DNA from 4 places in the Lysinibacillus sp. G1-3 genome. Region 4 is predicted to be linked to each of the others. Evidence: riboswitches for the same ligand, from Rfam matches in the RefSeq annotation. Region 4 holds a riboswitch; each other region holds the start of a gene.
The links. Region 4 has a riboswitch for S-adenosylmethionine ahead of metK (methionine adenosyltransferase). Riboswitches for the same ligand answer to the same signal wherever they lie in the genome.
Positions count from the first base shown of each region.

Region 1: it holds a riboswitch for S-adenosylmethionine, as region 4 does, so the genes downstream of both, ACVYAD_RS09905 (cyclase family protein) here and metK (methionine adenosyltransferase) in region 4, are expected to answer to the same signal.
Region 2: it holds a riboswitch for S-adenosylmethionine, as region 4 does, so the genes downstream of both, ACVYAD_RS24110 (bifunctional homocysteine S-methyltransferase/methylenetetrahydrofolate reductase) here and metK (methionine adenosyltransferase) in region 4, are expected to answer to the same signal.
Region 3: it holds a riboswitch for S-adenosylmethionine, as region 4 does, so the genes downstream of both, ACVYAD_RS15570 (MetQ/NlpA family ABC transporter substrate-binding protein) here and metK (methionine adenosyltransferase) in region 4, are expected to answer to the same signal.

Region 1 covers NZ_JBWHYQ010000008.1:87,285-90,457, forward strand. Annotated here, with positions in the region: gene ACVYAD_RS09900 (Cof-type HAD-IIB family hydrolase) at 1-595, shown strand, start outside; gene ACVYAD_RS09905 (cyclase family protein) at 719-1,456, opposite strand; SAM riboswitch class I at 1,555-1,659, opposite strand; gene ACVYAD_RS09910 (YuzC family spore coat inner layer protein) at 1,810-2,217, opposite strand; gene ACVYAD_RS09915 (SMI1/KNR4 family protein) at 2,373-2,924, shown strand; gene ACVYAD_RS09920 (MFS transporter) at 2,987-3,173, opposite strand, start outside.
Region 2 covers NZ_JBWHYQ010000032.1:30,858-34,030, reverse strand. Annotated here, with positions in the region: gene ACVYAD_RS24115 (protoporphyrinogen oxidase) at 65-1,453, shown strand; SAM riboswitch class I at 1,579-1,678, shown strand; gene ACVYAD_RS24110 (bifunctional homocysteine S-methyltransferase/methylenetetrahydrofolate reductase) at 1,775-3,173, shown strand, end outside.
Region 3 covers NZ_JBWHYQ010000013.1:150,430-153,602, forward strand. Annotated here, with positions in the region: gene ACVYAD_RS15565 (aminotransferase class I/II-fold pyridoxal phosphate-dependent enzyme) at 1-1,058, shown strand, start outside; SAM riboswitch class I at 1,407-1,510, shown strand; gene ACVYAD_RS15570 (MetQ/NlpA family ABC transporter substrate-binding protein) at 1,716-2,546, shown strand; gene ACVYAD_RS15575 (methionine ABC transporter ATP-binding protein) at 2,651-3,173, shown strand, end outside.
Region 4 covers NZ_JBWHYQ010000014.1:146,554-149,726, reverse strand. Annotated here, with positions in the region: gene pckA (phosphoenolpyruvate carboxykinase (ATP)) at 1-457, opposite strand, end outside; SAM riboswitch class I at 1,261-1,378, shown strand; gene metK (methionine adenosyltransferase) at 1,677-2,873, shown strand.

The DNA of each region.
Region 1 (3,173 bases), on a different contig from region 4:
GACGTTTATTACAGCTAATGGTGCATATGTTAAGCACCAAGATCAAGTCATACATAAAATACCGGTCGCCAAAGAAGTGGTCCAAGTAGTGAAGGCTTTTGCTGATGAAAATAAACAAAGTCTATCGTTTTTCACAGAAACATTATCAATGAATAACGTCCAAGAAGAAGAAACATTAAAAGCTATGAAAGAAACATTATCTTTGCGGGAGTTTCCCGTTATCAATGAAGATATTGTAACGCAAGAGGTGTATTTAATGTGTTTATATGTTGATGAGGATATTGAGAAAAAGTATACCTCTACATTTCCTCATTTATTATTTAAAAGGTGGCATCCTTACATTACAAATATTTTGCAACATGATATTTCTAAGTCTATTGCTGTTCAAGCTGTACTAGAATATTTCGACTTGAGTACAGAAGAAGCACTTGCTTTTGGGGATGGAGATAATGATATCGACATGCTAGAGCAGGTCGGCTTTGGTATTGCAATGGGTAATGGTAGTGAAGCTTTAAAAAATGTCGCTAATTTTGTAACAAAGAAATCAACAGAAGATGGTATTGATTATGCTCTTCGTGAGCTAAAAATCATTTAATGGAAAAAATCGTATTAAGTTCATAGCTCTTATGTTGATCGTGTTTCTAAAAAGGAAAAAAATCTAAATAAATGATTAAGAAAGGTCTGGTGCAATATGTATTGAATCAGACCTGTTGCTATATTAAGGCAATATAGCAAATGAGCGGACAGGGAATCCAGATGCTTTTTCAGGCTTTGCCACAATATTGAATATAACGGCGCCTTTTGGAGGTAGCTTATCCAAATTTGTCATAAGCTCAATTTGATAAGTATCTTGCTCAAGCACAAAATATTCGCCATCTAACTTACCGTTTTTACGAAAATCTGTTGCTGAATCCGTATCAAAAGTTTCGTGGCCGATCGCACTTACTTTTCGTTCGTTGAATAAAAATTGCAACGCTTCTAATCCCCAGCCAGGAATATGATTATTGCCATCAGCATCTTTGTTGCTGAAAGCCTCTTTATCTGGCCAACGTTTACTCCAATCGGTACGTAGCGCAACGAAGGTACCTTCTTCAATTTCTCCATATTCAGCTTCAAAGTTAAGAATATCTTGAATGCTTAACGTGTAATCGTTGTTAATTTCAGCTTCCTTCGATTTATCAATAACGATTAGTGGTAGTACTAGTTCTTTTAGCTCCAATTCCTCTAAATAACGTGCATCTCGCACGAAATGGATAGGTGGGTCGATATGTGTTCCGTATTGCCCAGGGAAAGTGAATTGTTGTGCAAAGAAGCCATCATCATGGGAAAATAATGTTTCAAATTTTGCATCATCAAACATAAAGAAATGAGGAGAGTCTGGACCGAATATATGTGTTAAATCAACCCATTCTTTTGATTTCAATAATTTTATTGCTTGTAAAAGGTCGTTTGCCATAATATTTCCCTGCTTTCTGTTAATTATTTTGAATGCAACAATAAAAAAGAGCCCTCCTTGTAGAAGAGGACTCTTGTGCAAAGCAAATGCAGTAAGTCTTCTCATCTTCAAGGCTAAATTTTGCCATTTGGAATTAGCACCATACCTATAGGCTGGTTGCTGAGACTTCATAGGGCCAATCCCTCCGTCTCTCTTGATAAGAAAATAAAATATAAGAATTTTCAGAAATGAAATTTATGAATACTTTAGCATATTTATATATAGTTTACAAGTTCAGTAGGGATACGTGGTTATAATTCATAAAGAAGATGCTAAAGGCAAAAAAAAGAGGCCCTCTTCAAAGGACCAACTTTTCACCAACCCAAAATTAGTGTTAGCTTACAACAGCCGCTATCAGTAAATAGTATACGAAATCCATCTGGTGTATAGGTAGTATCGAATTTTACCGTAATGCCTGTTGACGCAATTAACTTTTCAACTTCTGTTTTATTTGATTGTTGTGCTGCGTTCATAAGATCATGTGCAAATTGCTCTGATTCATCAATTTTATCCGTAAGTAATTGTGCTTGCTGCATAATAACTTTGATTCGTTTCGCAGAAGTCTTTAATTTTACTGTATTGATGGATGGAAATGGACCTCTATTCGTTGGGTCAGGCATTGCTAGATGTCTAGAAGGTAGTTGAGTAGTTGGTTGATTTGCCATTACCCATGCCAGATAATAATTAGGATAGACAAAATACGGATAAGGATTGTAATACACTAAATTCCTCCTATCCTATAGTTGATACATTATCTTATGTACAACAGAGACTTTAGGTGTTAATGGCCGTGCTTTGAAAAGCTTGAGCGAAAAGGACCTCAGTTCAACGGCTTAAATCCCGATCAATTTATTCTTCTTCAAAAGGAGTTATTAAAATGGATATTCGTGCATACATAAAAAATGGTTTTGAAGTTTACTATGAACGTTATAATCAGGTGTCTGAAGATGGATTTTGTAGGTGGATGTGCCCGGATGTACCTGAAGAAATGAAGGTAGTTGATATCGATGCAGAGTGGTCTGTGTGGAGAATGATTCCTTCCACCGTAACGGAGGGAGATATTCAAACGTTAGAAAAAGAGTTCGGACTTAATTTTCCCGAATGGTATAAAGCTTTTATTTCAACGTATCATCATTATTTTGGTGTAATACCTGACCAAAGTATTGAGGATCCTTTAAATAATGTAAGAGATATGTTTAATCCATCATTATGCAGTTTAGGATATCTTCCATTTTCGTGGGATACAGAGTATGGAAAAATAATTTGTATTGATTTAAATAATAATGCTGATGAAGAAAGTTGTGCCATATATGAAATTGAACATGAAATTTTATTTGATGATGATGCCGATATTCTATCGTCATTAGACTATCTGTATCCAAATTTTAAAGCATATTTTGATGATACTTTCCTTGAATCTAATAAATAGCAATAAGGAAGGGGCATTTTAGAAAGCACCTTCCTCACATTTTTTATTTATAAGAAACGTACCTATTGTTTGTTTCTATCGAAGATTAACCATAGGAACGTAGTAGCTGCAGCAATCATCACCATGCCGAATCCGTATATAGGAGTATGCGCTAATGATTGTTGGCGAACGATAATTCCTCCAATGTATGATCCTAGGAAAATACCAATGTTAAAGGCCGAAATATTTAATGCTGAAGCCATTGAGATA
Region 2 (3,173 bases), on a different contig from region 4:
TAACGTAATTTTCGATAAAAAAAGTTTATACTGAAATAAAGAACTAAAAATAGGGGCGGTTAATATGAAAACAGTAGTTGTATTAGGTGGCGGAATTACGGGTTTGTGTACGATGCATTATTTACAACGTCAAGTTCAGGAGAAAAACTTAAATGTAAAGCTTGTACTCGTTGAAAAAAATACATACCTTGGTGGTAAGCTTCACTCTGCATATGAACAAGGCTTTATCATGGAAACAGGAGCAGATTCTATAGTAGCGCGTCATAAAGGTGTTATGGAGTTAGTAGAAGAACTTAATTTTGAACAAAATCTTGTGTATAACGAAACGGGTGTTTCGTATATTTTCACAAATAATGAGCTACATGCTATCCCAGCAGATTCAACGTTTGGTATTCCTATGAGCTTACAATCTCTAGAGGAAAGCACGCTTGTATCAGAGAAAGGTAAAAAAGAAGCATTAAAGGATTTAACCATGCCAAATGAAGAGTTTACAAAGGAAAGTTCGATTGGGGAATTTTTAACGTACTATTTAGGTGAGGAGCTTGTTCAAAACCAAATAGCGCCCGTACTTGCAGGTGTATACTCGGGAGATTTAAATCAACTTTCAATTGCTTCCACTTTACCGTATTTAATCGATTACAAAAACGATTACGGTAGTATTATTAAAGGCTTTGATGCAAACAGGGAACAATTTTTGAAAGCCGCCAATAAAAAATTTATTTCATTTAAAAATGGTTTATCGTCATTAATTGATCGACTTGAAGAAACATTAACGGATGTAGAAATTATAAAAGGGATTGCCACTATAAGTGTTAAAAAGCAGGAGAATCAGTACTCCGTTACATTAGCAAACGGTAAAATAATTGAAGCAAATCATGTTGTCATGGCACTGCCAAATGAAGCGGTACAAAGCTTATTGCAGGATGAATCTTTGAACGGCTATTTTGAACAATTCAATACTGCATCCGCCATTACGATTTACTTAGGGTTTGATGTACCAGATAATAGATTACCCGCGGATGGAACAGGCTATATTGTGTCACATAATTCGGATGTTATTTGTAATGCAGCAACGTGGACAAGTCGCAAGTGGAAACACACGTCAGCAGAAGGAAAATTACTTGTACGACTTTTTTATAAGAGCATTAACCCTGAGTATGAGAGATTGCGTTTGATGTCAGATGAAGAGTTAGCAGCGGTTGCTCTAGAGGATGTAAGAAAAAGCTTGGGGATTGAGGAAACTCCAACAATTGTGGACGTGACAAAATGGATCGACCAAATGCCAAAGTATGATTTGGCACATCGTGAAGCGTTGCAAGGTCTCGTACAAGAGCTTGAGAAAAACTATCCGAATTTATCAATAGCGGGTTGCTCTTATTTCGGAGTGGGCATAGGTGCGTGTATTCAAAATGGTAAAAAAATTGGTGAGGAGCTTGCTGAAAAACTATCGTAATTGTTTGATTTAAATCAAAATATGGTATTTTTCGTGAGATTTTACCTCTGTTCTGTGAAATAGTCTTGACTCAATCGTTCGTAAACGATATGATTCTTTTAATTATTTAAAAAATTCATACAACATTCTTATCAAGAGAAGCTGAGGGACTGGCCCTATGAAGCTTCAGCAACCAACTTATTGTCAGGTGCTAAATCCAGAGGACCGTAGTGTCGAAGATGAGAAGGAAAAACAATGACGAAACGTTAAAGCCTTCTTTTTATGTAAAAGAAGGCTTTTTGCATTTTAATTTTTATAAATAAAGGAAGAGAGGCTAGTTTTATGGGATTGCTTGAAAGGTTAAAAACGCATGTTCTTACAGCAGATGGTGCAATTGGTACAGTTTTATATGGCTATGGCTTGGAGTATTGCCACGAGGAAATGAATATACAAAGACCTGAATTAATTGAAAAGATTCATAGAGAGTATATAGCGGCAGGTGCCGATATTATTCAAACGAACACTTACGGAGCTAATGCCATAAAATTAGCCCGCTATGGATTAGAATCTCGTGTGCAGCAGTTTAATGAAGCTGCTATAACGATTGCAAAACGAGCAGCGGCAGATGGTGGACAATTTGTCTTAGGTACTATTGGGGGAATCCGTGGTATTCGAAAAAGCGACGCAACGTTAGAGGGAATTTTAGCAACAATTGATGAGCAGGCAACCGTTTTACTTGCAGGAAATCCAGATGGCCTTTTACTTGAGACATATTATGATTTTGAAGAGTTAACAGCGACTTTAGCAATGCTACGAGCTAAAACGAAATTACCGATTATTGCTCAAGTTTCTATGCACGAACCAGGAATTTTACAAAATGGAATGAGCTTAAATAACGCTTTACATGAACTTGAAGCGCTAGGTGCTGATCTCGTAGGTGTTAACTGTCGCTTAGGTCCTCACCATACAATACAAGCATTTGAAGGTGTGGAGCTTCCTAAGAAAGCATTTATGTCAGCGTATCCGAATGCTTCTCTTCTTGATGTAGAGGATGGCCGTGTCGTTTATGAGTCGGAGGCAGATTATTTTGGTCGAGCAGCTGTAGAGCTTCGTGATCAGGGGGTACGTTTAATTGGTGGTTGCTGTGGTACGACACCAAAGCATATTGCTGCAGCGAAAAAGTACTTAGAGGAGTTATCTCCAGTCGAAGAAAAGTATGCAAAGCCAGAAAAAGTAGAGATTGTCCGTGAGGCTGAGCCAGCAAATTACGAACCATTACATGTAAAAGTAAAACGAGAACGCTCAGTTATAGTGGAATTAGATACACCAAGACATTTAGAAATTGAAGGCTTTATTGCGGGAGCAAGAAAAATATATGAGGCGGGCGCAGATGTAGTCATGATGGCAGATAATTCACTTGCTTCTCCAAGGATTAGTAATGTCGCAATGGGTGCCTTACTGAAAGAAACACACGGGGTACGACCGTTAACTCATATAACATGCCGAGATCGTAATTTAATTGGACTTCAATCACATTTAATGGGATTAAATGCACTAGGTATTCACGATATTTTAGCAGTGACTGGAGATCCGACGAAGGTGGGCGATTTCCCAGGGGCCACAAGCGTTTATGACGTATCTTCAATGGAGCTAATCCAATTAATAAAACAGTTAAATGAAGGTGTATCGTTCTCGGGGAAACCACTTCGTAAAAAGGCGAATTTCTCTGTAGCGGCTGCCT
Region 3 (3,173 bases), on a different contig from region 4:
GCAATCCAGATCAGCCCACTCCCCAACACGTTATAAAAGCGTTACAGGAGGCAGCTGAAAACCCTCAAAATCATAAATATTCTCCATTCCGCGGCCTAGTAGAATTACGTCAAGCAGCTGCAGACTTCTACAAACGTGAATACAATGTTGATATTGACCCTGAAACTGAGGTAGCTATTCTTGGTGGTACAAAAATTGGTCTTGTTGAGCTACCATTAGCGGTTTTAAACCCCGGTGATACAATGTTATTACCCGATCCTGGATATCCAGATTACTTATCTGGTGTTGTATTAGGTGATGTTAATTTTGAAGTTATGCCACTATTTGCAGAAAATGATTTCCTGCCTGATTATCATGCTCTTTCTGATGACGTAAAAGAAAAGGCTAAGCTACTTTACTTAAATTACCCGAACAACCCAACTGGTGGTACTGCAACACTTGAATTTTTCGAGGAAACGGCGCGCTTTGCTAAAGAGCACAACATGATCGTCTCACATGATTTCGCTTACGGTGCAATTGGATTTGACGGCAAGAAACCTATTAGTTTCCTGCAAGCGGAAGGTGCCAAAGAGGTCGGCATCGAGATGTATACATTATCTAAAACATACAATATGGCAGGCTGGCGTATTGGATTTGCAGTTGGTAACGCTGATATTGTTGCGGCTATTAATCTTATTCAAGATCATCTATTTTGTAGTCAATTCCCTGCCGTACAACAAGCAGCAGCGGTTGCCCTTACAGCATCACAGGATTGCGCGAATACGCTAAGAGCGACTTATGAGCGTCGACGAAATGTTCTTATCGAAGAAGCACAGCGCATTGGTTGGCAAGTAACGGCACCAAAGGGCTCTTTCTTTGCATGGCTCCCTGTTCCATTAGGTTATACAAGCGAGCAGTTTGCTGATGTATTGCTCAACAAAGCTGATATCGCAGTAGCTGCTGGCAATGGCTTCGGTCAATACGGTGAAGGCTATGTTCGTGTAGGTTTACTCGTAAGTGAAGAACGCTTACGTGAAGCGGTCAGCAGAATTGAAAAATTAAACCTATTTAACTCATGAACATTTGATTCCCTCTATCAAAAAAACTGTCCCATCAGCTCACGCTTGCTAAGGGACAGTCTTTTGATCTCACTATCTTTTGTGGTAGCTCTAGCCCTTCTTCTATTGGATAACATTGGTCATAACCCATTTCTTCATACGGACACACCACCCCACTAATCGCTCATAGAGCCATGAAAATGCGTTTCATATCTCCCACCCCACACATAGTTGACTCTCACTAACATTCCCACCCATCTCCCTTAATGGAATATTGTAATAAAATAAAAAATTTTAAAAATTCCATTGACTTACCATAACCAATAATTTATATTAGTCCTATCGGATTTACAAAAAAATATTATAAATCTCTTATCAAGAGTAGCTGAGGGACTGGCCCTATGAAGCTCGGCAACCTCCTTTTTTAAGGAAGGTGCTAAATCCTGCAAACGATATCGTTTGAAAGATAAGAGAGGACACTTTTTTATGAGCCTCTCTTAATTTTTTAAGAGAGTTTTTTTTATCTTCATTTACATGAAGATAAAAGCCTCTGGCGAATGTCACGGATTTTAAAAAGGAATGAATTGTGCTAGCACAATTCAAAATCCGGACAGCAATTACGCCAAGGCGAAATTGTTTTTTATACAAACCGATAAAACAACTTTGGAGGTATGTCTCATGAAAAAGAAAAACAAAATTTTACTAGGTTTAGCAAGTCTCACATTAGTAGCAGCATTAGTAGGTTGCGGTACTAAAGAAGATAAAGGTAGTCAAGGTAAGGCTATTAATGAAAATAAAATTGTAGTAGGTGTAACTTCTGGTCCACACGAACAAATTGCAGAAATTGCTGCAAAAGTTGCCAAAGAAAATGGCTTAGAGGTAGAACTAAAAACGTTCTCTGATTATGTTTTGCCAAATACATCGTTAGCCGAGGGTGATCTTGATGTAAACAGCTATCAACACAAGCCTTTCCTCGATGCATTTAACAAAGATCACAAAACAGATTTAGTGCCAGTAGGAAAAACAATTTTAACTCCAATGGGCATTTACTCTGAGAAATATAAATCATTGGATGAAGTTCCTGATGGTGCTACTTTCGGATTACCAAATGATCCAACAAACGGTGCTCGTGCTCTATTTGTTCTTCAAGAGGCAGGCATCATTAAATTAAAAGAAGGTGCAGACTTAACAGCTTCTACTCGCGATGTGGAAGAAAACAAAAAGAATTTTAAATTCATTGAATTAGAAGCTGCACAAATTCCGAAGCAGCTTAGTGAAGTAGATGTGGCAGCTATTAATACGAACTTCGCTCTTGATGCTGGTATTGATCCTAAAAAAGACTCCATTCTTTTAGAATCTACTAACTCTCCATATGTAAACTACATCGCGGTACGTTCTGAAAACGAGGATGACCCAGCGATTAAAAAATTTGTTGAAGCCTATCAATCTGATGAAGTACGCAAATTTATTGAAGAGGAATTCAAAGGTTCTATCATTCCAAGCTGGTAAGTAACGATGAAGGGCCTTTCATAAATTAAGAATCTGCGAGACTCCTATAGGAATGCTAGCAGATTCTTGCTTTATAAAAGGACTTAGAAAGGAGATATCACAGTATGATTCAACTAGAAAATATAACAAAAGAATTTAAAACTAAAAAAGGCATCGTTAAAGCAGTAGATGGCATTAACCTACATGTCAAAAAAGGTGAAATTCATGGGGTTATTGGCTACAGTGGTGCAGGAAAAAGTACCCTTATTCGCTGTGTTAATTTATTAGAGCGTCCAACAACAGGTAAAGTATTGATCGACAATGTAGATATTACTTCCCTTTCTTTAAACGACCTTCGCGAAACGCGTCAAAAAATCGGCATGATCTTCCAGCATTTTAATCTCTTAAAAACAGCGACCGTTTACAACAATATCTCGGTACCATTAAAGCTTCTAGGCTATAACGACTCTGAAGTGAAAAAACGCGTTGCAAAATATGCAGAAATTGTTGGCCTAACAGAGAAATTAGATAGTTATCCTAGCCAGCTTTCGGGTGGTCAAAAGCAACGTGTCGCTATTGCACGTGCACTAGCCCAAGAGCCTGAGATTTTACTCAGTGATGAAGCGACAAGTGCTCTCGATCCTGAAA
Region 4 (3,173 bases):
AGTCAGCAACATGAGAAGCTAATTCCTCTTTAGTTGGACGGATAAATAATTGATGAGCGAACAGATTGTGCCAAGCATATTCATTGATTACTTGAATGCTTAATTGAGAATCTTTGTCAGCACCAGCAAAGCCTTTGAATACGAATAATTCGTCCTGTTCTTTTAAATATTTTACTACTTTTACATATAAGTTATCGAACACTTCAGAAGAAATTGGTCGGTTAACTTTTCCCCAGTCAATTTTATCTTTTGTGCTCTCTTCTTCTACCGTATATTTATCTTTAGGTGAACGACCAGTGTATTTGCCAGTTTCTGCACGAACTGCGCCATCTACTGTTAACATAGCTTCACCACGAGAAGTAGCTTTTTCAGCTAATTGTGGTACTGAAAGTTGAACATTAATGTTACTGCCGCTTAATAATTCCTTCAGTTCGTTTGCAATTTCTACTGAATTCATCGATTAAATACCATCCTTTTTTATAGTATTCCCTTGAGTCTGAGGGAGATTTTCTTAATTTCAAAAATAGTATAACACAATTGCTTAAATAATCTATACTAATTCAGAAATTATTTTTCAGATTTTATTACTTTTCAAGAAAACGACAAAAAGTAAATTGATTCGTTTTGATAATGCTTTTTACCCTATTTATTATAAGTGATCAGTCAATCACTTTCGACACAGCAAAATTGTGTTCTAGAAGCTTTTGGCTTATATGAGGTTCGCACAGGATGTGAAGTTTTCAGCTTGTTTTTTATTAGTTGGAGCTTGTCTTCGATTGAAAAGGGGCTACAATCATTTTCATCCACCACATGTTCCGTAGCTGACGCTTTGCTTTCACTACAAAATGTGCTGTAAAGGGTTACACATATGTTAACACATGATGTGAGGTGGAGAGTAGGGATTATTTTGTTTGAATTTACAGGATAATACAAATGAGTTTCATAATAATGGTATAACTGTAGCTAACGCTTTGCTTTCGCTATAGATAAACAAAGCGTCCGGAATCGGTTTTGTGCTTATGCCTGTAGACGTTATTTTGCGAAAGCGCAGTGTTAACGTAGTGACAGCAATGTGTTTTTGTCTTTGCGACAGTGACAGCACGAGAGCCGACATGATTTTCGCTTTCGGTAATGCTACAGGACGTGGCGTTCTTACACTGAGTTTCCCTATTTTAGCGGGTGTTTGGGCACTCGCTGAAAGAAGTTAAAAATATTTGACAACGTTCGACCTTTTCCGTATTATGAGATATTGAACGGATACTCTTATCCCGAGCTGGTGGAGGGTCAGGCCCTGTGAAACCCGGCAACCTGCATGAACTATTTCACGACATGCGCTGGTGCCAACCTGATGCAAGGGAAACCCCTTGAACGATAAGAGTGAAAGGTTACGAAGTCATTATTCCTTTCCTCATGTAAAGTAAGCGTGAGAAAAGGATTTTTTTATTGTTAAAAACGAATGTAAAGGTAAGTATATAGTCCTTTCCTTATTATAATGACGGATCTTTCGAAAACCTCGTGTTAAAAGCAGTAGTTGTTTTTTATGCGAAAGCGTAGTGAAACGTAGCGACAGCGACAACTGCTTTAGAGTTCAATCTATAGGAGCGGGCTTGACATGGGTAATGAGTACCGTATTAATTCGCAAATATTATTTGTAAAAGTAATTGGAGGAAAACCAAATGACAAAACGTCGACTGTTTACATCAGAAAGTGTAACAGAAGGACATCCAGACAAAATTTGTGATCAAATCTCGGATGCCATTTTAGATGCTATTTTAGCAGAAGATCCAAACGCACGTGTAGCGTGTGAAACAACAGTAACTACTGGTTTAGTATTAGTAGCAGGAGAAATTACTACGTCTACTTATGTAGACATTAAAGGTATCGTTCGTGATACTGTAGCAGAAATCGGTTATACACGTGGGAAATATGGCTTTGATGCTGAAAATCTAGCAGTACTTGTTGCTATTGGTGAACAATCACCTGATATTGCTCAAGGTGTTGACCAAGCATTAGAGGCACGTGAAGGCTCTATGACAGACGCTGACATTGAAGCAATTGGCGCAGGTGACCAAGGCTTAATGTTCGGTTATGCATGTAACGAAACACCAGAGCTTATGCCGTTACCAATTAGTTTAGCGCATAAATTGGCTCGTCGTTTAACGGAAGTACGTAAATCTGGTGAACTAGGTTATTTACGTCCAGATGGAAAAACACAAGTAACAATTGAGTATGATGAAAACAATGTACCAGTGCGAGTTGATACGATTGTCATTTCTACACAGCATGACGAAGAAGCTACACTTGAGCAAATTCAAGCAGACTTAAAAGAATTCGTTATTGCTCCAGTTGTTCCGAGTGAATTATTAGATGCCGAGACTAAATATTTCATCAACCCAACTGGCCGATTCGTAATTGGTGGTCCAAAAGGAGATGCTGGTCTAACTGGACGTAAAATCATCGTTGATACATACGGTGGCTATGCCCGTCATGGTGGTGGTGCTTTCTCTGGTAAGGATGCAACTAAGGTAGACCGTTCAGCGGCATATGCAGCCCGCTATGTGGCAAAAAATATCGTAGCAGCTGGTTTAGCAGATCGAGCTGAAGTACAACTAGCTTATGCTATTGGTGTTGCTCAACCTGTATCTATTGCTGTTGATACATTCGGGACAGGAAAAGTTACGGAAAGTGAAATTGTAAAATGGGTACGCGAGCTATTTGACCTACGCCCAGCAGGGATTATTAAAATGCTTAACCTTCGTCGCCCAATTTATAAGCAAACTGCAGCATATGGTCACTTCGGTCGTACAGACTTAAATGTACCTTGGGAACAAACGGACAAAGCAGACGCATTAAAAGAAAAAGCAGGTTTATAAACTATTCAGCTAAAGTAATAAAGTAGTTGGACAAATATTTTAAGATACTATTACAGAAAGGGGCTTAACATGCTATTGCCCCTTTCGTTGTTTTTAACTTCTTTCAGCGGGTGTCTAAACACCCGTTGAAAGAAGTTAAAGCCCCCGGTGGATGTCACGGAATCAGAAAAGAGTGCTTAGGGGATGTTAGCCTAAAACCATCGCATTCATGCGATAACGACTAACTGACCTACATCGGTAAAAGGGACATGTCCTGTGGCATTACCGAAATGACCGACATCGTGTCGGCCCTCACGCAGG